3 regions of the Shewanella sp. P1-14-1 genome follow, and region 2 is predicted to be linked to each of the others. Evidence: predicted binding sites of a transcription regulator. Region 2 holds the regulator's gene; each other region holds the start of a gene.

The links. Region 2 encodes MetJ, which represses methionine synthesis genes. Its sites were predicted from a motif close to TAGACGTCTAGACGTCTA; they were not measured.
Region 1: metK (methionine adenosyltransferase) is a predicted target of MetJ. The motif match lies at 3,765-3,782, and genes of this name have one in related genera.
Region 3: serA (phosphoglycerate dehydrogenase) is a predicted target of MetJ. The motif match lies at 2,781-2,798, and genes of this name have one in related genera.

The regions. Positions count from the first base shown of each region.
Region 1 covers NZ_LKTL01000017.1:78,326-83,769, forward strand. Annotated here, with positions in the region: gene AN944_RS13530 (hypothetical protein) at 1-80, shown strand, start outside; gene AN944_RS13535 (GNAT family N-acetyltransferase) at 131-691, opposite strand; gene AN944_RS13540 (flavin reductase family protein) at 1,229-1,831, shown strand; gene AN944_RS13545 (MAPEG family protein) at 1,924-2,484, shown strand; gene metK (methionine adenosyltransferase) at 2,570-3,721, opposite strand; gene tkt (transketolase) at 4,299-5,444, shown strand, end outside.
Region 2 covers NZ_LKTL01000001.1:283,619-289,062, forward strand. Annotated here, with positions in the region: gene AN944_RS01095 (bifunctional aspartate kinase/homoserine dehydrogenase II) at 1-1,397, opposite strand, end outside; gene metB (cystathionine gamma-synthase) at 1,451-2,611, opposite strand; gene metJ (met regulon transcriptional regulator MetJ) at 2,834-3,151, shown strand; gene AN944_RS01110 (sulfite exporter TauE/SafE family protein) at 3,261-4,001, shown strand; gene AN944_RS01115 (conjugal transfer protein TraF) at 4,045-5,271, opposite strand; gene AN944_RS01120 (LysR family transcriptional regulator) at 5,392-5,444, opposite strand, start outside.
Region 3 covers NZ_LKTL01000001.1:159,095-164,538, forward strand. Annotated here, with positions in the region: gene AN944_RS00630 (hypothetical protein) at 1-1,104, shown strand, start outside; gene AN944_RS00635 (LuxR C-terminal-related transcriptional regulator) at 1,234-1,899, opposite strand; gene AN944_RS00640 (DUF2238 domain-containing protein) at 2,127-2,732, opposite strand; gene serA (phosphoglycerate dehydrogenase) at 2,884-4,113, shown strand; gene ygfZ (tRNA-modifying protein YgfZ) at 4,296-5,258, shown strand; gene AN944_RS00655 (two-component system response regulator) at 5,354-5,444, opposite strand, start outside.

The DNA of each region.
Region 1 (5,444 bases), on a different contig from region 2:
GAGAGCTGACTGTACCAGTGTTGAATATGCAACAAGTGGCGTTTATGTGCGTAGAAACGGCGCACTTTGATCACTGCTGATACGTATTTCTCTAAATTTTCTTACTGTATCTGACTCAACTCAACTCAACTTAACTCAACTTAAGTAATGCCAAAGGTCTATCTTGGTTGTTATGCTTTTTAAATAACTGATTTATATTATTGTCTACCTCATGGGGCTTAATAAAACCGTGCTGCTGATAGAAATCGGTGAGCGAAGCTATTGCAAAAACATAACACTCAGATTCAAGCAAATTTGATTGAATAACAGACATCAATTGATGAGCGATTCCTTGGCCTCTAGCACTTTTTTTAACGACTAACCCTGTGACTAATTGAACCTCGCCAATTTTTTTTATCCTCACAGCAGCTAAAATATTATCGATTTGAAGCAGGTTCGTGTGGTTAGCTATTGGCTTATCATCAGCTTTTTCTTGGCAGCAGAGGATGACAGTGTCTTTAAACGTTGGCTTGGAGTAGGGCAAGTGTTGGCGATAGAAAAGTTTGATTACGGACCATAATTGTTGCTGCTCGCTCAAAGTCGTTTGGTAGTACTCGCCCTGAATATTGTCCGACGCTCTGACTGGCAAAGGCACTGATGACAGGCTAGAAAAGTCAGATTTACTTGCTTTGAACATATAATAGGAGTGCATTCATTTTCCTGAGTTTTATCATTGAGTCTCTTTGCCTAAGCCTAGCAACCTAAGCCTCGCAACTTAAGCAGCGCAACCTAAGCCTGTTAGCTAAAGTAGGTATGGCTTAACATCATATTGAGCATTCAGATCATAGCCTATTGCTTCAATGGGTTCGACTTATCACCTTATTTCCAATTGGTAAATTATTGCTCATTTTTAGGACGTTTCTATGCTGGTTTCTATGCTGGTTTCTATGCTGGTTTCTATGCTCGTTTCATTGCCAGTTTAACGGTTGTTATATTATTTGTTTCTTAGCTGCTTCCTTATTTTCACATATTGAAAGTGTCATTGTAGAAATTCTATCCACTTTGAGTCTTTAAAGTGCTTATTTGTGAATGTTAACAAGTTGTTTGCTGGTTAGGGCTTGTTTGAATAATTATACGGTGATAGCTTAATAACTATCTTATTTAGTTTATGATTTTCATACTATTATTTGTATCGGTTTTGTTTGAATAGGTATGTTAACTAAACGTTGAAAGCAAGTTTGAGATTTCGATGGAATTTTTGCCGCATACGTTAACCGCACAGCAAATGTATAAATTATTGATTGGTGGTATCACCCCAAGACCAATCGCTTGGGTGTCTACGGTATCGGCAAAAGGAGTACCTAATTTAGCGCCATTTTCATTTTTTACAGTGGCAAGTGCTAATCCTCCAGTGTTGTGCTTTAACCCAATGAGTACCGATAAAGGCGCAGAAAAAGACACGCTAGTTAATATACGTGAGCAGCAAGAATTTGTGATCAACACTGTCAGTTATCAAGACTTATCGGTAATGAATCAAACGTGCCATTCATTACCGCCAGAACAAAATGAGTTTGAATATGCTGGAATAGAAACCTTAGACTCAACGATTGTTAAACCAAGTCGCGTTAAGCAAGCTGTGGTCAGTTTTGAATGTCGACTCAATCAAATTGTCGATTTAGGTAATCAGCCATTAGCAGGGCATTTGATATTAGGGGACGTCGTTGCTGTTCATGTTAACGATGACGCGATAGATAATTTTAAAATAGATGCAGATCAACTTGATGCCATTGGCAGAATGGCTGGCAGTGACTATTGTTTAACGAGAGATAAAGTACAATTGATGCGCGAATAAAGCGATGTAAACGAGTTAAATAAAAGGACTATTTAATTCACACCCTTAGGGTAAGAAAATCTACTGATGAGCATTAAGTACAGGGAGAGATAATGCCACTTTTAGAACAATTTAAAAATAAACTATCATCAAAACAAAGCGATGTCTCTTTGAGCGTCGTGATAGGGGTAATCGTCTCTTTTTTAGTTGTCGCCTATGGTGCTTTAGCCAATCCGCTTGAATACACAGAGCCACAATCTTTGGTCGAAAGGCTAACAATATATGCTTATGGCTTAATCTTGCCTGCATTGGCATTTATATTTGCTGCAGGGCGCGTGCTACTAAGACGATTCAATACCACACAAACTCATATTCGCTCCGCTTTTGAGGAGTCGGAAAAAACCAGGCATCTGCAAAATGTTTTACAAAATACCTTAGAGCAATTTTGTATTGTTTTGAGCGTGTATTTTTTATGGACCTTTATTATGCCTGCTGAGTTCATGTCACTGATTGCGCTATTATCGATAGTCTTTTTTATCGGCAGAATTATATTTATCAGTGGTTATGAAAAAGGCTCCGCCACAAGAGCGTTAGGGTTTAGTTTGACATTTTATCCTTCAGTGCTCTCTGTAGGCGCTATTATTATTTATCTTTTTTATCGTACGTTCTCTTAGCCGTTTTAGTGAATTTTACCCATAAAAAAACCGTCATAAGACGGTTTTTTTGATTCTACTTTATGCGCTAGGCTAAGCTGAAAACTTATAAGCCTGCATCTGCACGTAAGATTTCAGCTTTATCAGTCGCTTCCCAAGGGAACTCATTACGACCGAAGTGACCGTATGCAGCTGTACCTTGGTAAATTGGACGAGCCAAATCTAACATAGCGGTTAAGCCATATGGACGTAATTCAAAGTGCTGGCGAACTAGCTTGATAAGTACGTCTTCAGAAACTTTACCTGTACCAAATGTTTCAATACTGATTGACGTTGGCTCTGCAACACCAATAGCGTAAGACACTTGGATTTCACAGCGATCAGCAAGACCTGCTGCAACGATGTTTTTAGCAACGTAACGTGCAGCATAAGCAGCACTACGATCCACTTTTGATGGGTCTTTACCTGAGAAAGCACCGCCACCGTGACGTGCCATACCGCCGTAGGTATCTACGATAATTTTACGACCGGTTAGACCACAATCGCCTACTGGGCCACCAATAACAAAACGGCCAGTTGGGTTAATGAAGTACTTAGTGTCTTTGTTTAACCATTGTGATGGTAAAACAGGCTTAATGATGGTTTCCATCACGCCTTCGATTAAGTCTTCTTGCGTCACATCTTCACGATGTTGAGTCGACAGGACGATGGCGTCGATACCTTTGATTTGACCATTTTCATAGGCAAAAGTAACCTGACTTTTCGCATCAGGACGTAACCAAGGTAATGTACCGTCTTTACGGACTTCAGACTGACGTTTAACCAGCTTGTGTGCGTAAGTAATAGGTGCAGGCATTAATACATCTGTTTCATTGCTTGCATAACCAAACATTAATCCTTGGTCACCTGCGCCTTGCTCTGCAGGATCGCTACGATCAACACCTTGGTTAATATCTGGAGACTGTTTACCAATCGCATTTAAAATCGCACAAGAGTCAGCATCAAAACCCATATCTGAATGAGTGTAGCCAATTTCACGTACTGTTTTACGTGTGATTTCTTCGATATCAACCCAAGCTGAAGTCGTAACTTCACCACCGACTAATACCATGCCAGTTTTAACGTAAGTTTCACATGCAACACGCGCTTTTGGATCTTGCTCTAAAATTGCGTCTAGTACCGCATCAGAAATCTGATCGGCGATTTTATCTGGATGACCTTCTGAGACTGACTCAGAGGTGAACAAGTGGTTTGCCATAGTTGGTAAATCTCGTCTTTTGGAATTTGAACGTGTAGAAGCATCTACATCTAGACGTCTATAATAATTCAAATTAGGTTTGATAACACCCCTTAGAATCAATATAAGTTAAAAATTGTGCAACCATTCAAAGATTTATAAAAACTGTAATTGCTCTGTTTTATAAATTTATTAAATTAATCTTATGAATTTTATGCTAATTCTTGCCTTTATACTGTATTGGGGAGAGATGCTAAGGTTAAAAATAAAACAATAACTTTAGTTGATGTTTATCACTTTGTTGGTTTTTTTATTCGCCGGTGGCAACAAATATTCACGGTACTTTTAATGTGATAAAAAATCTCTTAGGGCAATTTAAAATAGAAAATGTAATAGCTTAGTGGGAAAAAGTTATACAAATGTTATCGGTAACATGGTATAAAGTTGGCTAATTAATCTACGCGTTTAGTTTGCAATAGATTGTTAGATGAAAAAAAGTGGCTAATACCGCTAATAAAAATTTGCGTCACATCGCCTAGTAGGGGAAAATATGCCCCCACAATTGCCCGCTAGACCTCACAAACAAGCAGGAGAGAGCATGTCATCTCGTAAAGAACTCGCAAACGCTATCCGCGCATTAACTATGGATGCCGTTCAAAAAGCCAATTCTGGACACCCAGGTGCACCAATGGGGATGGCAGATATTGCCGAAGTGCTATGGAATGACTTCCTAAAGCATAATCCAACTAACCCAGAGTGGGTTGATCGCGATCGTTTCATTTTATCAAACGGTCATGGTTCAATGCTGATTTACTCTTTACTTCACCTGTCAGGCTACGCGCTGCCAATTGAAGAAATCAAAAACTTCCGTCAATTACATTCTAAAACACCAGGTCATCCTGAGTACGGTTACACCCCAGGTGTTGAAACCACAACCGGTCCTTTAGGTGCTGGTATCAGTAATGCTGTGGGTATGGCTATTGCTGAGAAAACCTTAGCAGCACAATTTAATAAGCCTGGTCACGATATCGTAGATCACTTCACTTACTGTTTCTTAGGTGATGGCTGTTTAATGGAAGGTATTTCGCATGAAGCTTGTTCTTTAGCGGGTACATTAGGCCTAGGCAAATTAGTGGCATTTTGGGATGACAACGGTATTTCTATCGATGGTCATGTTGAAGGCTGGTTCACAGATGATACGCCTAAGCGTTTTGAATCATACGGCTGGCATGTTATTGCAAATGTTGATGGTCACGATAGCGATGCTATCCGCGCTGCAATTGAAGAAGCAAAATCAGTGACAGATAAGCCTACGATGATTTGTTGTAAAACCACTATTGGTTTTGGTTCTCCAAACAAATCAGGCAGCCATGATTGTCATGGTGCACCATTAGGTGATGCTGAAATTGCTGCAGCTCGTGAGTTCCTTGGTTGGGAACATGCGGCATTTGAAATTCCTGAAACCGTTTATCAAGGTTGGGATGCTAAAGATGCTGGCGCAAACAACGAATCTGCATGGGATAAGAAATTTGCAGCTTATCAAGCAGCATTCCCAGCAGAAGCAGCTGAATTTACACGTCGTGTATTAACCGGTGAATTGCCTGCAGAATTTGAAGCAAAAGCGAATGCATTTATTCAAGAGTGCCAAGATAAAGCAGAAGGCATTGCAAGTCGTAAAGCTTCTCAAAATGCGATTGGCTTCTTCGGTGAAATGTTACCAGAGTTATTAGGCGGTAGTGCTGAC
Region 2 (5,444 bases):
TTAAGTGCTGTTGAAGATCGTTGGAATAAATCAATCCAAGCTTCACCGATATTACCGACTCCCAACAGCAGCACGCCAATACGCATGCGTGGACCTGCGCAGCGGCGATGCACTTTTTGAGTGAGTAAGCTCACCTGAGATTTTGGCACTAAGGTCACTAAGCTTAAATCATCTTGATAAAGCGGTTTTGCATCACGACTGAGTAAGCGAGCAAAACTGCGACGATAGTGCTCGGCATCAGCGCTAACCAAGGCGACTAATCCAAGTTCATCGCTCACATGAATATCACTGACATTAAGCGCTTGGGCGTGTAATTCAAGTAAGGTGTGCACTTGCTTTTGATTTTCAACAGTAAAAGCAAGTTCAACTTTATGGTGGGCAGATGTCCAATGAGCTAAAGGAAGGATCCCCTGTTGCGCTAATAATTCAATCAGGTTCTCTGTTGGTGATTGCAGCTTAATTTTAAACAGTACGACCTCATTTAAACTCGTTACAACCGGCGCACTTGCCGAAGAGCTTTGCGGCGCAATCAAGGTAAAATCAGTATGAGATGCATAGCTAGAACGAACAGCCAAACTGACATTGGTATCAAATAACGGTTGTAATGTCCTGCTGTGAAGGACAGGAGAACCTAAATGAGCCAATCTATCCGCTTCCGCCAATGACATACTATTGAGTAACTTGGCATCATTGATTTTATTCGGGTCTGCATTAAACACCCCTTCAACATCAGTCCAAATAGTTACTCGTTCTATATCTGCTAAGCTCGCAATTAAGGTTGCGCTGTAATCAGAGCCATTTCGTCCAAGTAACAGAGTATCACCTTGCTGGTTAGCGCAAATAAAACCAGTAATGACTAATCGCTCATTGGGATGTGCTTCAAGCAGTGCTTGCACTTTTTCACGTGATTGCGCTAATCGAATATTAGGAACTAAGCCTTCGTCAGCAACGAGAATTGAACAAGCATCAACATTGATTGCAGCAACACCTGATTCACGTAAAAGCGCAGCCATTAAGCGCGCAGACCAACGTTCACCAAAGCTGAGCACTTGGTTTAATTCGAATTCATTGCGCTGTTCAAGTGATAACAGGCTGATCAGTTGCGCCTTATCCGTTGATAGACGCTCACGTAAATCTCGGGCTTGTTCGTTAGAGAGCAGCTGCTCAATTAAGTTTTGCTGGTAGCTGATGAGAACTTGTAATTCTTCTTGCCATAATTCGCCCGTTTCCCGAAGCGACAACAGCTTGTATAAAAAGTTAGTGCTTTTTCCCGCAGCTGACACGACGACAAGATCGTCGCAGTTTCCATGAGTCAACAAAATATGGGCGACACGGCGATAACAATCTGCATCAGCAAGACTTGAACCACCAAACTTATGTAAATGACTGCGGGTCATTTTGTACTCCTTAAACCACTAAACTTTTGTGCAAAACGCTGACTGACAAGGAACTATAATGCGGCAACTGCTGCGAGCCCGGCATTGATGTCATTCACTAAATCTTCTGCGTCTTCAATCCCGACAGATAGTCTCAGTAATGTATCTTTAATACCAGCCTCATAACGTGCTTCAGGCACCATTGCTCTGTGGGTCATTGTTGCTGGGACGGCAACTAAGCTTTCCACTCCGCCTAAGCTTTCAGCAACACTGAAAATCGATAATGCATTTAAAAAGGCAACCACTTCTGCTTCGCCACCTTTAAGCTCAAAACTTAACATAGCACCAAAGCCTTTTTGCTGTTTGGCAGCAATATCGTGACCTGGATGGTCTTTTAAACCGGGATAGTACACTTTTTCAACGACATCACTAGATTGCAGCACGTCAATCACACGCTGAGCATTAGTTTGGTGCTCACGGATCCGCACGGCTAAAGTTCTAATACCACGCAGTGTTAAGTAACTGTCAAATGCAGAACCTGTTAGCCCTAAGGTATTTGACCACCAATGTAATAGCTCACCAAGCTCTGCATCTTTAGCGACAACGGCGCCGCCAACAACATCACTGTGGCCATTAATGTATTTAGTCGTTGAGTGCATCACGATATCAGCACCAAGTTCTAATGGCTGCTGTAAAATTGGAGATAAAAAAGTATTGTCGACAACAACAAGTGCATCAACAGCATGGCTTGCTTCAACGATGGCTTTAATATCCACAACTCGCAAAAGTGGGTTCGAAGGTGTTTCTAACCAGACCATTTTAGGCTTTTGCGCTATCGCTTCAGTGAGTGCTTTCTCGTCAGTTTGATCAACAACCAATAATTTAAATTGGCCTTTGTTGGCAAGATTTGTGAACAGTCGGTAACTACCACCATAACAATCATGCGGTACCACGATTAAGTCATCAGGCCCAAGTAAACTGGTCACTAAGGTAATCGCGGCCATTCCTGTACAAGTTACAATCCCTGTCGCGCCATTTTCTAGTTTAGCGATTGCCTCTCCTAGTACACAACGAGTCGGATTACCTGAGCGGCTATAGTCGAATTCCCTTGGGTTGGTGTGTCCATCAAATGAATAATTTGTTGAAAGATAAATCGGCGGGACTACCGCGCCATACTGAGTATCAGATTCGATACCTTGGCGAACTGCTAATGTAGCTGCGCGATGTTTTTTCATTGTAAGCTCCTCAAGATTGACACACTATAGAGTACACACCGTAGAGATGTCTAGATGGCTAAATGTACCTAAGCAAAGTTAGATCGTCAACACATATTAGACGTTTAGACGTCTAAACATAAAGAAATCTATTTGCATTCGTTATAGAATAGCAGCAATAATTTGACTGTAATAAATAAGCAGTTAAAATCTGCCACGAATCTATCGTATAAAGGTGAGTTAATGACTGAATGGAATGGCGACTATATCAGCCCATATGCCGAACATGGCAAAAAAAACGAACAAGTTAAAAAAATTACGGTATCCATTCCGTTAAAAGTGCTTAAAGTACTAACTGATGAGCGTACTCGTCGTCAGGTGAATAACTTACGTCATGCCACTAACAGTGAACTATTATGTGAAGCATTTTTGCACGCATATACTGGTCAACCACTCCCTAACGATGAAGATTTATCTAAAGAAGGCCCAGATAGCATTCCAAGTGAGGCTAAAGCTCTCATGGATAAAATGGGCATCGAGTGGGAAGATTTAGACGAATAACCGCTATTGAGCTTACTTTTATGTAAGCTCAATTTTATTCTGCATTTCTATTCGCATAAATTTGTCGCACCAAATTTGCACCGACCTTAATTAAGTCAACGAGCACAGAATGGCATTTATCGATCCGCAAACCTTGATGCTTGCATCGGTTATCATATTTCTGGGCGCACTAACTCAGGGGCTAATAGGTTTTGGCTTAGCTGTGGTCGCCAGTCCACTGCTTTACATTATTGACCCTCAACTTGTTCCTGTTCCAGTTATTGCATGTGGATTTTCCATTGCATTAATAACGTTATTGCGAGAGCGAACCCCGCTCAAGTTTAATGGCTTACAATACGCCTTGCTCGGTCGAGTCCCTGGTGGTTTTCTTGGTGCTGGATTATTAATTTTTGCCCCACAAGCAGTATTAGGGCTAGCGATAGCCTTTATTGTGGCTGCTGCAGTCATTCTTAGCATCTATAAAATTACCGCACCAGTAAATAAGATCACTTTGTTTATAGCAGGGGTTTTATCAGGAGTATTTGGCAATATCGCTGCAATTGGTGGCCCACCTCTAGCAATATTACTTGCCGGAAAAGACGCACCACAGTTTCGTGCAGCCTTATCTATATTTTTTGTCTTTAGTTCTATGATTGCGATGTTAATACTCATTGTGGCGGGACTCGTTGAGCTAAAACATATTTGGCTTTCATTGATGTTATTGCCGTCGGTGTTTTTGGGTAGCCTAGTGGCAGGAAAGCTAACCAATAAAGTCGACAAAGAAAAAACCAGAATGGCAACATTAGTGCTGTGTGGCCTGAGTGCGATCGTGCTAACAATTAAGTCAACGTTAGCTTTATCTATCAGTTAATCACGCCATAATTAAAGTCGCTGACGATCTGCTAAGTCAACACTCAAAAGTGGTAAGAGGTTTGTAATACTGCCCCTACGGCGTCATCTTCACCATAGCTACCACTCATGTCTAACTTAAATGCTTGCCCAATCGCAAAACCTGTACCAAATGAATATATATCAACACTGTTGTCTTTTAAGTCATGTCGATAACCCATTCTCAACGAGAGCCAATCAGTGGCTTTTAGCTCACCGCCTACACGCCAATACTGCACAGGATCAAACTCTTTAAATCGGGTTTGGTCGACTAAATCAATATCTGTGGTCAAGGTTACCGATGACCAATCGTAGGCAGCGCCTGCGGTAATTAATGGTTCCACTTGGTAGTGAAACTCTCGTCCTTGCGCTTCAACCGTTTTGACGGTTTGACTGAATAAGTTTCTGGCAGATAGCCCAATAGTTAATTTTTCAATAGGTTCAAATGCGACACCAACGTCCAAATTAAAGAGATTTTCATCGTTACGATATTTGTCGTCATCAAAATCATCAGCGTCGAAATTGTTAGCATTAACTGAGTAATGGTAAGTATCAATTCGTTGAAACTTCGGTGAAACCCCTACCCTGACAGGCATATTTACAATCGACAAAGGAAAGCTGAGTGCCACACCAAAATCAGTCACACTACCAGCTAGCACGACGCCTTGAGAATCTAGGTCAGTGATTTCAGTTGGCGGGTTATTAGGGTCAAGCACGTTCAAAGTATCAATGTCTGACTGGGCAATATCGGCCACACCCACTGCGTCAATATAACTTTTATAAAAAACCGCCATCGGCATACGTTGATTTGGTATCACCAAAGCTGCACCAATTCCTGCTGATACATTCGCCACATTGCCTTTGAGTGATTCTAAATCTAACACTAAGTCGTCTCGAAAGGCTTCAACCTCGGCGGAGTCACCGTTATTGATTGCCGTTTCAAGGCCATCATAAGAGTCCTTTAACGAATCAAACTTATCAATCATATTATCGCTATCAGAACCTTCCGCGCCAACTGTTGGCAGTAATAAAGAAAATGCTTGGGTCTTGTTGATTTCATCATTGGTATAGGTGTTATGTGGAGTAAGAATGGCCAATAAAGCAGGATTAATGAAACTAGCGCCAACTCGATTAGAGGCAGCAACACCAGTACCGCCCATACTGTCGCTGCGAGCTTCAAAATAAAGCCCGCTAGCTTGCACATTGTTGGCAAGCAAGAGTAAACAGAAAGGTAGCGCTAGTCTTGATAGCATCCCAGTTTTCCTATTTTTATTGTTTAATAAAGATAGTAGAAATAATCAAAAAAGGATGTCATATCAGCAAACTAAATTTTCATTTTTACCTTGTTTCAACTAACTGCATTGACTAAATTTTTATAAATCAGGCAGATAAGATTTGAAACCTTCATGGGTAAACTGTATAAATT
Region 3 (5,444 bases), 120 kb from region 2:
AATATCGCTGATACAGTACAAGACGGGTTTCGAAACAACAGCATTATCCAGCAAGTGGGTGACAGCAACTTAACTCAAACCACACAAGTTGGTGAAACTAACTTGGCAATTTTTCGTGTAGAAGGTAATGACAATGATGGCATTATCTCTCAGCAAGGTAACAATAACCAAGCTGGCTTAGTATCTGCTGCAGGTGGTACAAACGTTGGTAATAACAACGATTTATTTGTCGACCAATCAGGTGATGAAAACTTTGGCGCTGTATTAGGTGTCACAGGTAATGATAACAGTTTTGAAATCGTCCAATCTGGCTTTGCTAACACAGGGGTTGTTGCAAGCTTAACGGGCTCAGATAACGATATTGTTATCGATCAAACCGGTGACTTGAACAGCGCCGTTATTGAGTTTGCTACTGGCAATGGTAATGAAGTATTCATCTATCAAGATGGTACAGGCAACCAAGTTGGTGATAGCAACATTGCTGTAATTTCTGGTAATGACAACATGATTGATATTGATCAGTCAGGTACTGCCAACCTAACCGAGTTCGAAACAATCGGCGATATAAACGTGATTAGTGTCGTTCAAGATGGCGAAGATAACTACGTTGCTTCAGGTACATATGGTGCTGATAACATGGTAGAAATTAGCTCAACAGGTAACAGTAATGAAGTTGCTGTGTTTGTTGAACTTGATCAAAATACAGTTTCAGTTAGCCAAGAAGGCGACACTAACTTTGCTTATTCAGATACCTTTGGTTTTGAAAACAGCACGACACTTGAACAAGTCGGCTCTGACAACGAAGCCACAGTGAGCGTCGTTGGGATTGGCCAAAGTGTTGATATCGTACAAGAAGGCGAATTTAACTTAGCTGATGTTGTGTCTCTTGGTGAAGATCATATCATCGATATTGCACAAGAAGGCGCTGGTAACTGGGTTGGTGGCGATGACGGCTATTTCCTTGTCGATGGTACTAACAACAGCTTAACTATTTCTCAAGTAGGCAATGATAACTTAGTAACGGGTATGCAAGTAGGCAGTAACGATATGATCAATGTATCGCAGTCTGGCGACTTTAATACAGCAACTATTTACCAAAACTAATTATTGCTTTTTACAAATAATTTGTAGTAGCGATGAAAAAGGGAGCCATTTGGCTCCCTTTTTATGCAAACTTGTTGACTGCAATTTTAATGGAAAATCATTAACTGTAACGTCTACCAGTATATAGATTTAAGCGAACTCAAAGTGAGCTTGATAAGTTTGCGCCCAACGCAATAATTCAACCCGATTGCGTGATTGCGTTTTACGGAAAATAGATGAAATGTGGGCTTTGACTGTATGCTCACTAATACACAACCTGTGGGCAATTTCTTTATTACGAGCACCGCTAGAAACAAGTTGAATAATCGTTCTTTCTCGGCTTGTTAGCATTTGTAGCATAGCAACCGTATCAGGCGGAATATCAATATTTGCATCCAGTTTCTGAACCAGTCTGCGGAAAATCTTACTAATGAGCGGTCTATCATACCAAAGCTCATCTGCGACCATTTTTCTCAGCCCTGTTAACATCAGATCCATACGCTGATCGGCATAAAGTAAGCCTCTTACTCCTAACAATAGCGCTGACTCTTGATCAAGCGAGCCACGCTCAACTTGATATAAAGCAACAGGGACATGATTGACGAGCCGAGAAACCAGTAAAGGGATACCTTTACTGTCTAAAGCCGCTCCTTTTTGAGCGATTAGATAAAAACTATTGGTATTTTTCTCAACCTCTAGTTCACTCGCATGTTTAACTATGCGAGTTTTGAGACCAATAGACTCAGCTAAAATGGCCAAATGACATGGCGCTGCGACTTGGTGCAGAAAAACTAATTCATCAATATTTGAATTCATCACTTTTCTCCCTGAAAAGTATCCATCACATCTCGCGTCAGCGAGTTTCTTCCTGAAATGTTGAAAACATGTAACAACAATGTTCAATGATAGTATATTTTAACTAGTCCATAAGGTATTTTTGCAATACTAATGTATGAATTAATCATCTAAGTCCTTATAAAGTCCTCTATTAATAGCATAAAAAAACTTTCCGCACTGCCTAATTTAGTTTATTTACCTAAAAATTAGTGACGATTAAGTGATGCTAACTGCTTATTATGTAGTCCAGTAAGCAACACTAATGCACTAATTCCTCCTACTAATGCCATAAACATGTCAGATTGGGTATCCCAAACGTAACCTTGAGTGCCTAAAAAGGCTTCTGCATCTTCACCCGTTAATAAAGCTACCCACCATTCTATGAGTTCGTAGAAAGCTGAAAACGCCAACACAAAACACACAGATAAAAACTGGCACCAATAGCCTGGTTGTAACACATGATTTCTCAACATCACTTCACGGGCTAACATCACAGGTATAAAACCTTGCGCGAGATGGCCAACTTTATCGTAGTTATTTCTGTCACTATCCATCAGTTGTGCTAACCAATCGAATAACGGCACCTCTGCATAAGTGTATTTAGCGCCAACCAACAGCACACAGCAATGGATTAAAATTAACAGATAAGACAGTGAGGTTAAGGGGAATTTATTTCGAGTAAAAAATAGGATAGGAATAGCCAATAACGCAGGAAGCGCTTCAAGCCACCAAGTAAACATATCCTTAGGTGAGATAACAGACCAACAGAGCACGCTGCAATAAATCACTAGCCATATAACTTTCTTATTCAAACTAAATCCCTCTTAGATGATATTGTTCTAGAATTAGAATATTAACTTTAGCCATCTAGCCCTCTACAACCAGTTAAAAAAGTGCTATTTTGGTCTTGCATTACTATCAGCATAACATAAGCATAACTATTGATAAGAGGGTACCCATATCATGGCGAAACACTCGCTTGACAAGGATAAGATCAAAATCCTGCTGTTGGAGGGCGTCCACCAAACTGCGGTCGATGTACTAGAGCGTGCAGGTTACACAAACATTGAATATCACAAAGCTTCGTTACCAGAAGATGAGCTATTAAAATCCATTAAGGATGCCCATTTTGTCGGTTTGCGTTCCCGTACTCAATTAACTGCTGATGTGTTAAATCATGCTGAGAAATTAGTGGCTATTGGCTGTTTCTGTATTGGTACTAACCAAGTCGATATTGCTGCCGCTGAAAAGTTAGGTGTGCCTGTATTCAATGCGCCATTTTCTAATACGCGAAGTGTAGCAGAATTAGTATTGGGTGAAATCATCATGCTGATGCGTGGCATTCCGCAACGAAATGCCCATGCACATCGTGGTGGGTGGTTGAAGAGTGCAGCTGGCAGTTACGAAGTTCGTGGTAAAACCTTAGGCGTTATCGGCTACGGTCATATCGGTACTCAACTAGGTATTCTTGCAGAAACCTTAGGCATGAAAGTCGTATTTTTTGATATCGAAGACAAATTGCCACTCGGTAACGCGAGTCAAATTCACTCATTAGAAGCCCTATTGAATAAAGCTGACGTAATCAGTTTGCATGTACCTGAAACGCCTCAAACAAAAGACATGTTTGGCGCAACTGAGTTTGCTCAAATGCGTGAAAAAAGCATATTCATTAATGCGTCTCGTGGCACCGTTGTTGATATCGAAGCGTTATCTGAGGCATTAAAGTCTGGTCACCTTGCAGGTGCTGCGATTGATGTATTCCCTGTAGAACCAAAATCTAATGATGATGAATTTGTTAGCCCATTAAGAGGCTTAGATAACGTGATTCTTACTCCGCACATTGGTGGTAGCACCGCTGAAGCGCAAGAAAATATCGGTATTGAAGTCGCTGGCAAGTTAGCTAAATACTCAGATAACGGTTCAACTGTATCTGCAGTTAACTTCCCAGAAGTGACGTTGCCACAACACAAAGGCACTTCACGTCTACTGCATATTCACCATAACCGCCCTGGCGTATTGATCAAAATTAACCAAGCCTTCTCTGAAAAAGGTATCAACATTGCAGCGCAATATCTGCAAACCACTGCAGATATCGGTTATGTTGTGATGGAAGTTGACTCTAATCAAGCTGAACAAGCTCTTGGTGAATTGAAAGCGATTGATGGTACGATTCGTACTCGCGTATTGTTTTAATCGTTAAGTTAAACGGTCAATCAGCCCATTTAAACTTGATGACGAATTGACCAATAACATCACGAAAATATTGTGAACTAAAGCTATCTTCATTCAATTGAAGGTAGCTTTTTCTTTTGAGCATTAATGAATTCCGTTACACTCACTGTCTATCTTTTGATGGTCATCTTAAGGATCAGTTTATGACACTTGCAACAACACAGCCTGATTGGGACTTTCTACATACTTCCCCTGACTTATTTGTCGCCAATCTCACGCATTTAGGCTTAATTGAAATTACTGGTGAGCAAGGTAAAACCTTTATTCACGGCCAAGTCACCACTGATATCACCTCACTAACAGATCATCAATGGCGTTGGGGAGCTCATTGTGATGCAAAAGGGAAAATGATCTCAAGCTTCAGAACATTCTCATGCAATGACAGCTTATTCACCCTTCACACAGCATCCGCATTACCACTAAGTTTGGCTCAGTGGCAAAAATATGCTGTTTTCAGTAAAGCTGAATTAACTGATATCAGTGCGAGTAAATGTATTATAGGGATAGCAGGTAACACAGCAAGCCAGTTCGTTGAACAAGAATTTGGTGCGATAAATGACGAATTAACTGTCGTCAATAACTCGATTATTTTAAAAGATAATGACCGATTTATATTGATTCTAAACGAAGATATAGCAAGCAAAGTCATTGCAGCTTCTAAGCAGCCATTACTTAATGCTTCTGCTTGGCAAGCACTAGAGATAAAAGCGGGTTATGCCAACATTGACGCTAACCATAGCGCTGAATTTGTGCCACAAATGTGTAATATACAAGCTGTAAATGGGATTAGTTTTGAAAAAGGCTGTTACATGGGTCAAGAGACTATCGCCAGAATGAAATACCGAGGTGGTAATAAACGTGCCTTGTATATTTTATCTGGAACAGCCTCCGATACCGTCAATAGCGAAACACAAATCGAAGTTCAAATGGATGGTGACTATCGCCGTGCAGGTAAAGTCATTGAGTCAGTTCAGTATAATGGCCAAGTATTGCTTACCGCAGTCCTAGCAAACGACACTGATAATGATGCTGTACTTCGTATTAGCGATGACAGTGATAGCCTACTTTCAGTTGTACCACTACCTTATTCATTAGACGATGAGTAACAGCATAAGTAGTTGCGCTAATCAAACGTGATATAAAAAAGGCTGCTAACCCAATAAGGGTTAGCAGCCTTTTTATATTCTAAACTGCGGCAGTATTAAAAAGTTTCTTCATGCTTCGCTTTGATTTCTTTCACATCATCGAGTACTGAACGAAACTGTTTTACCAAATCAGGATCGAAATGCTTG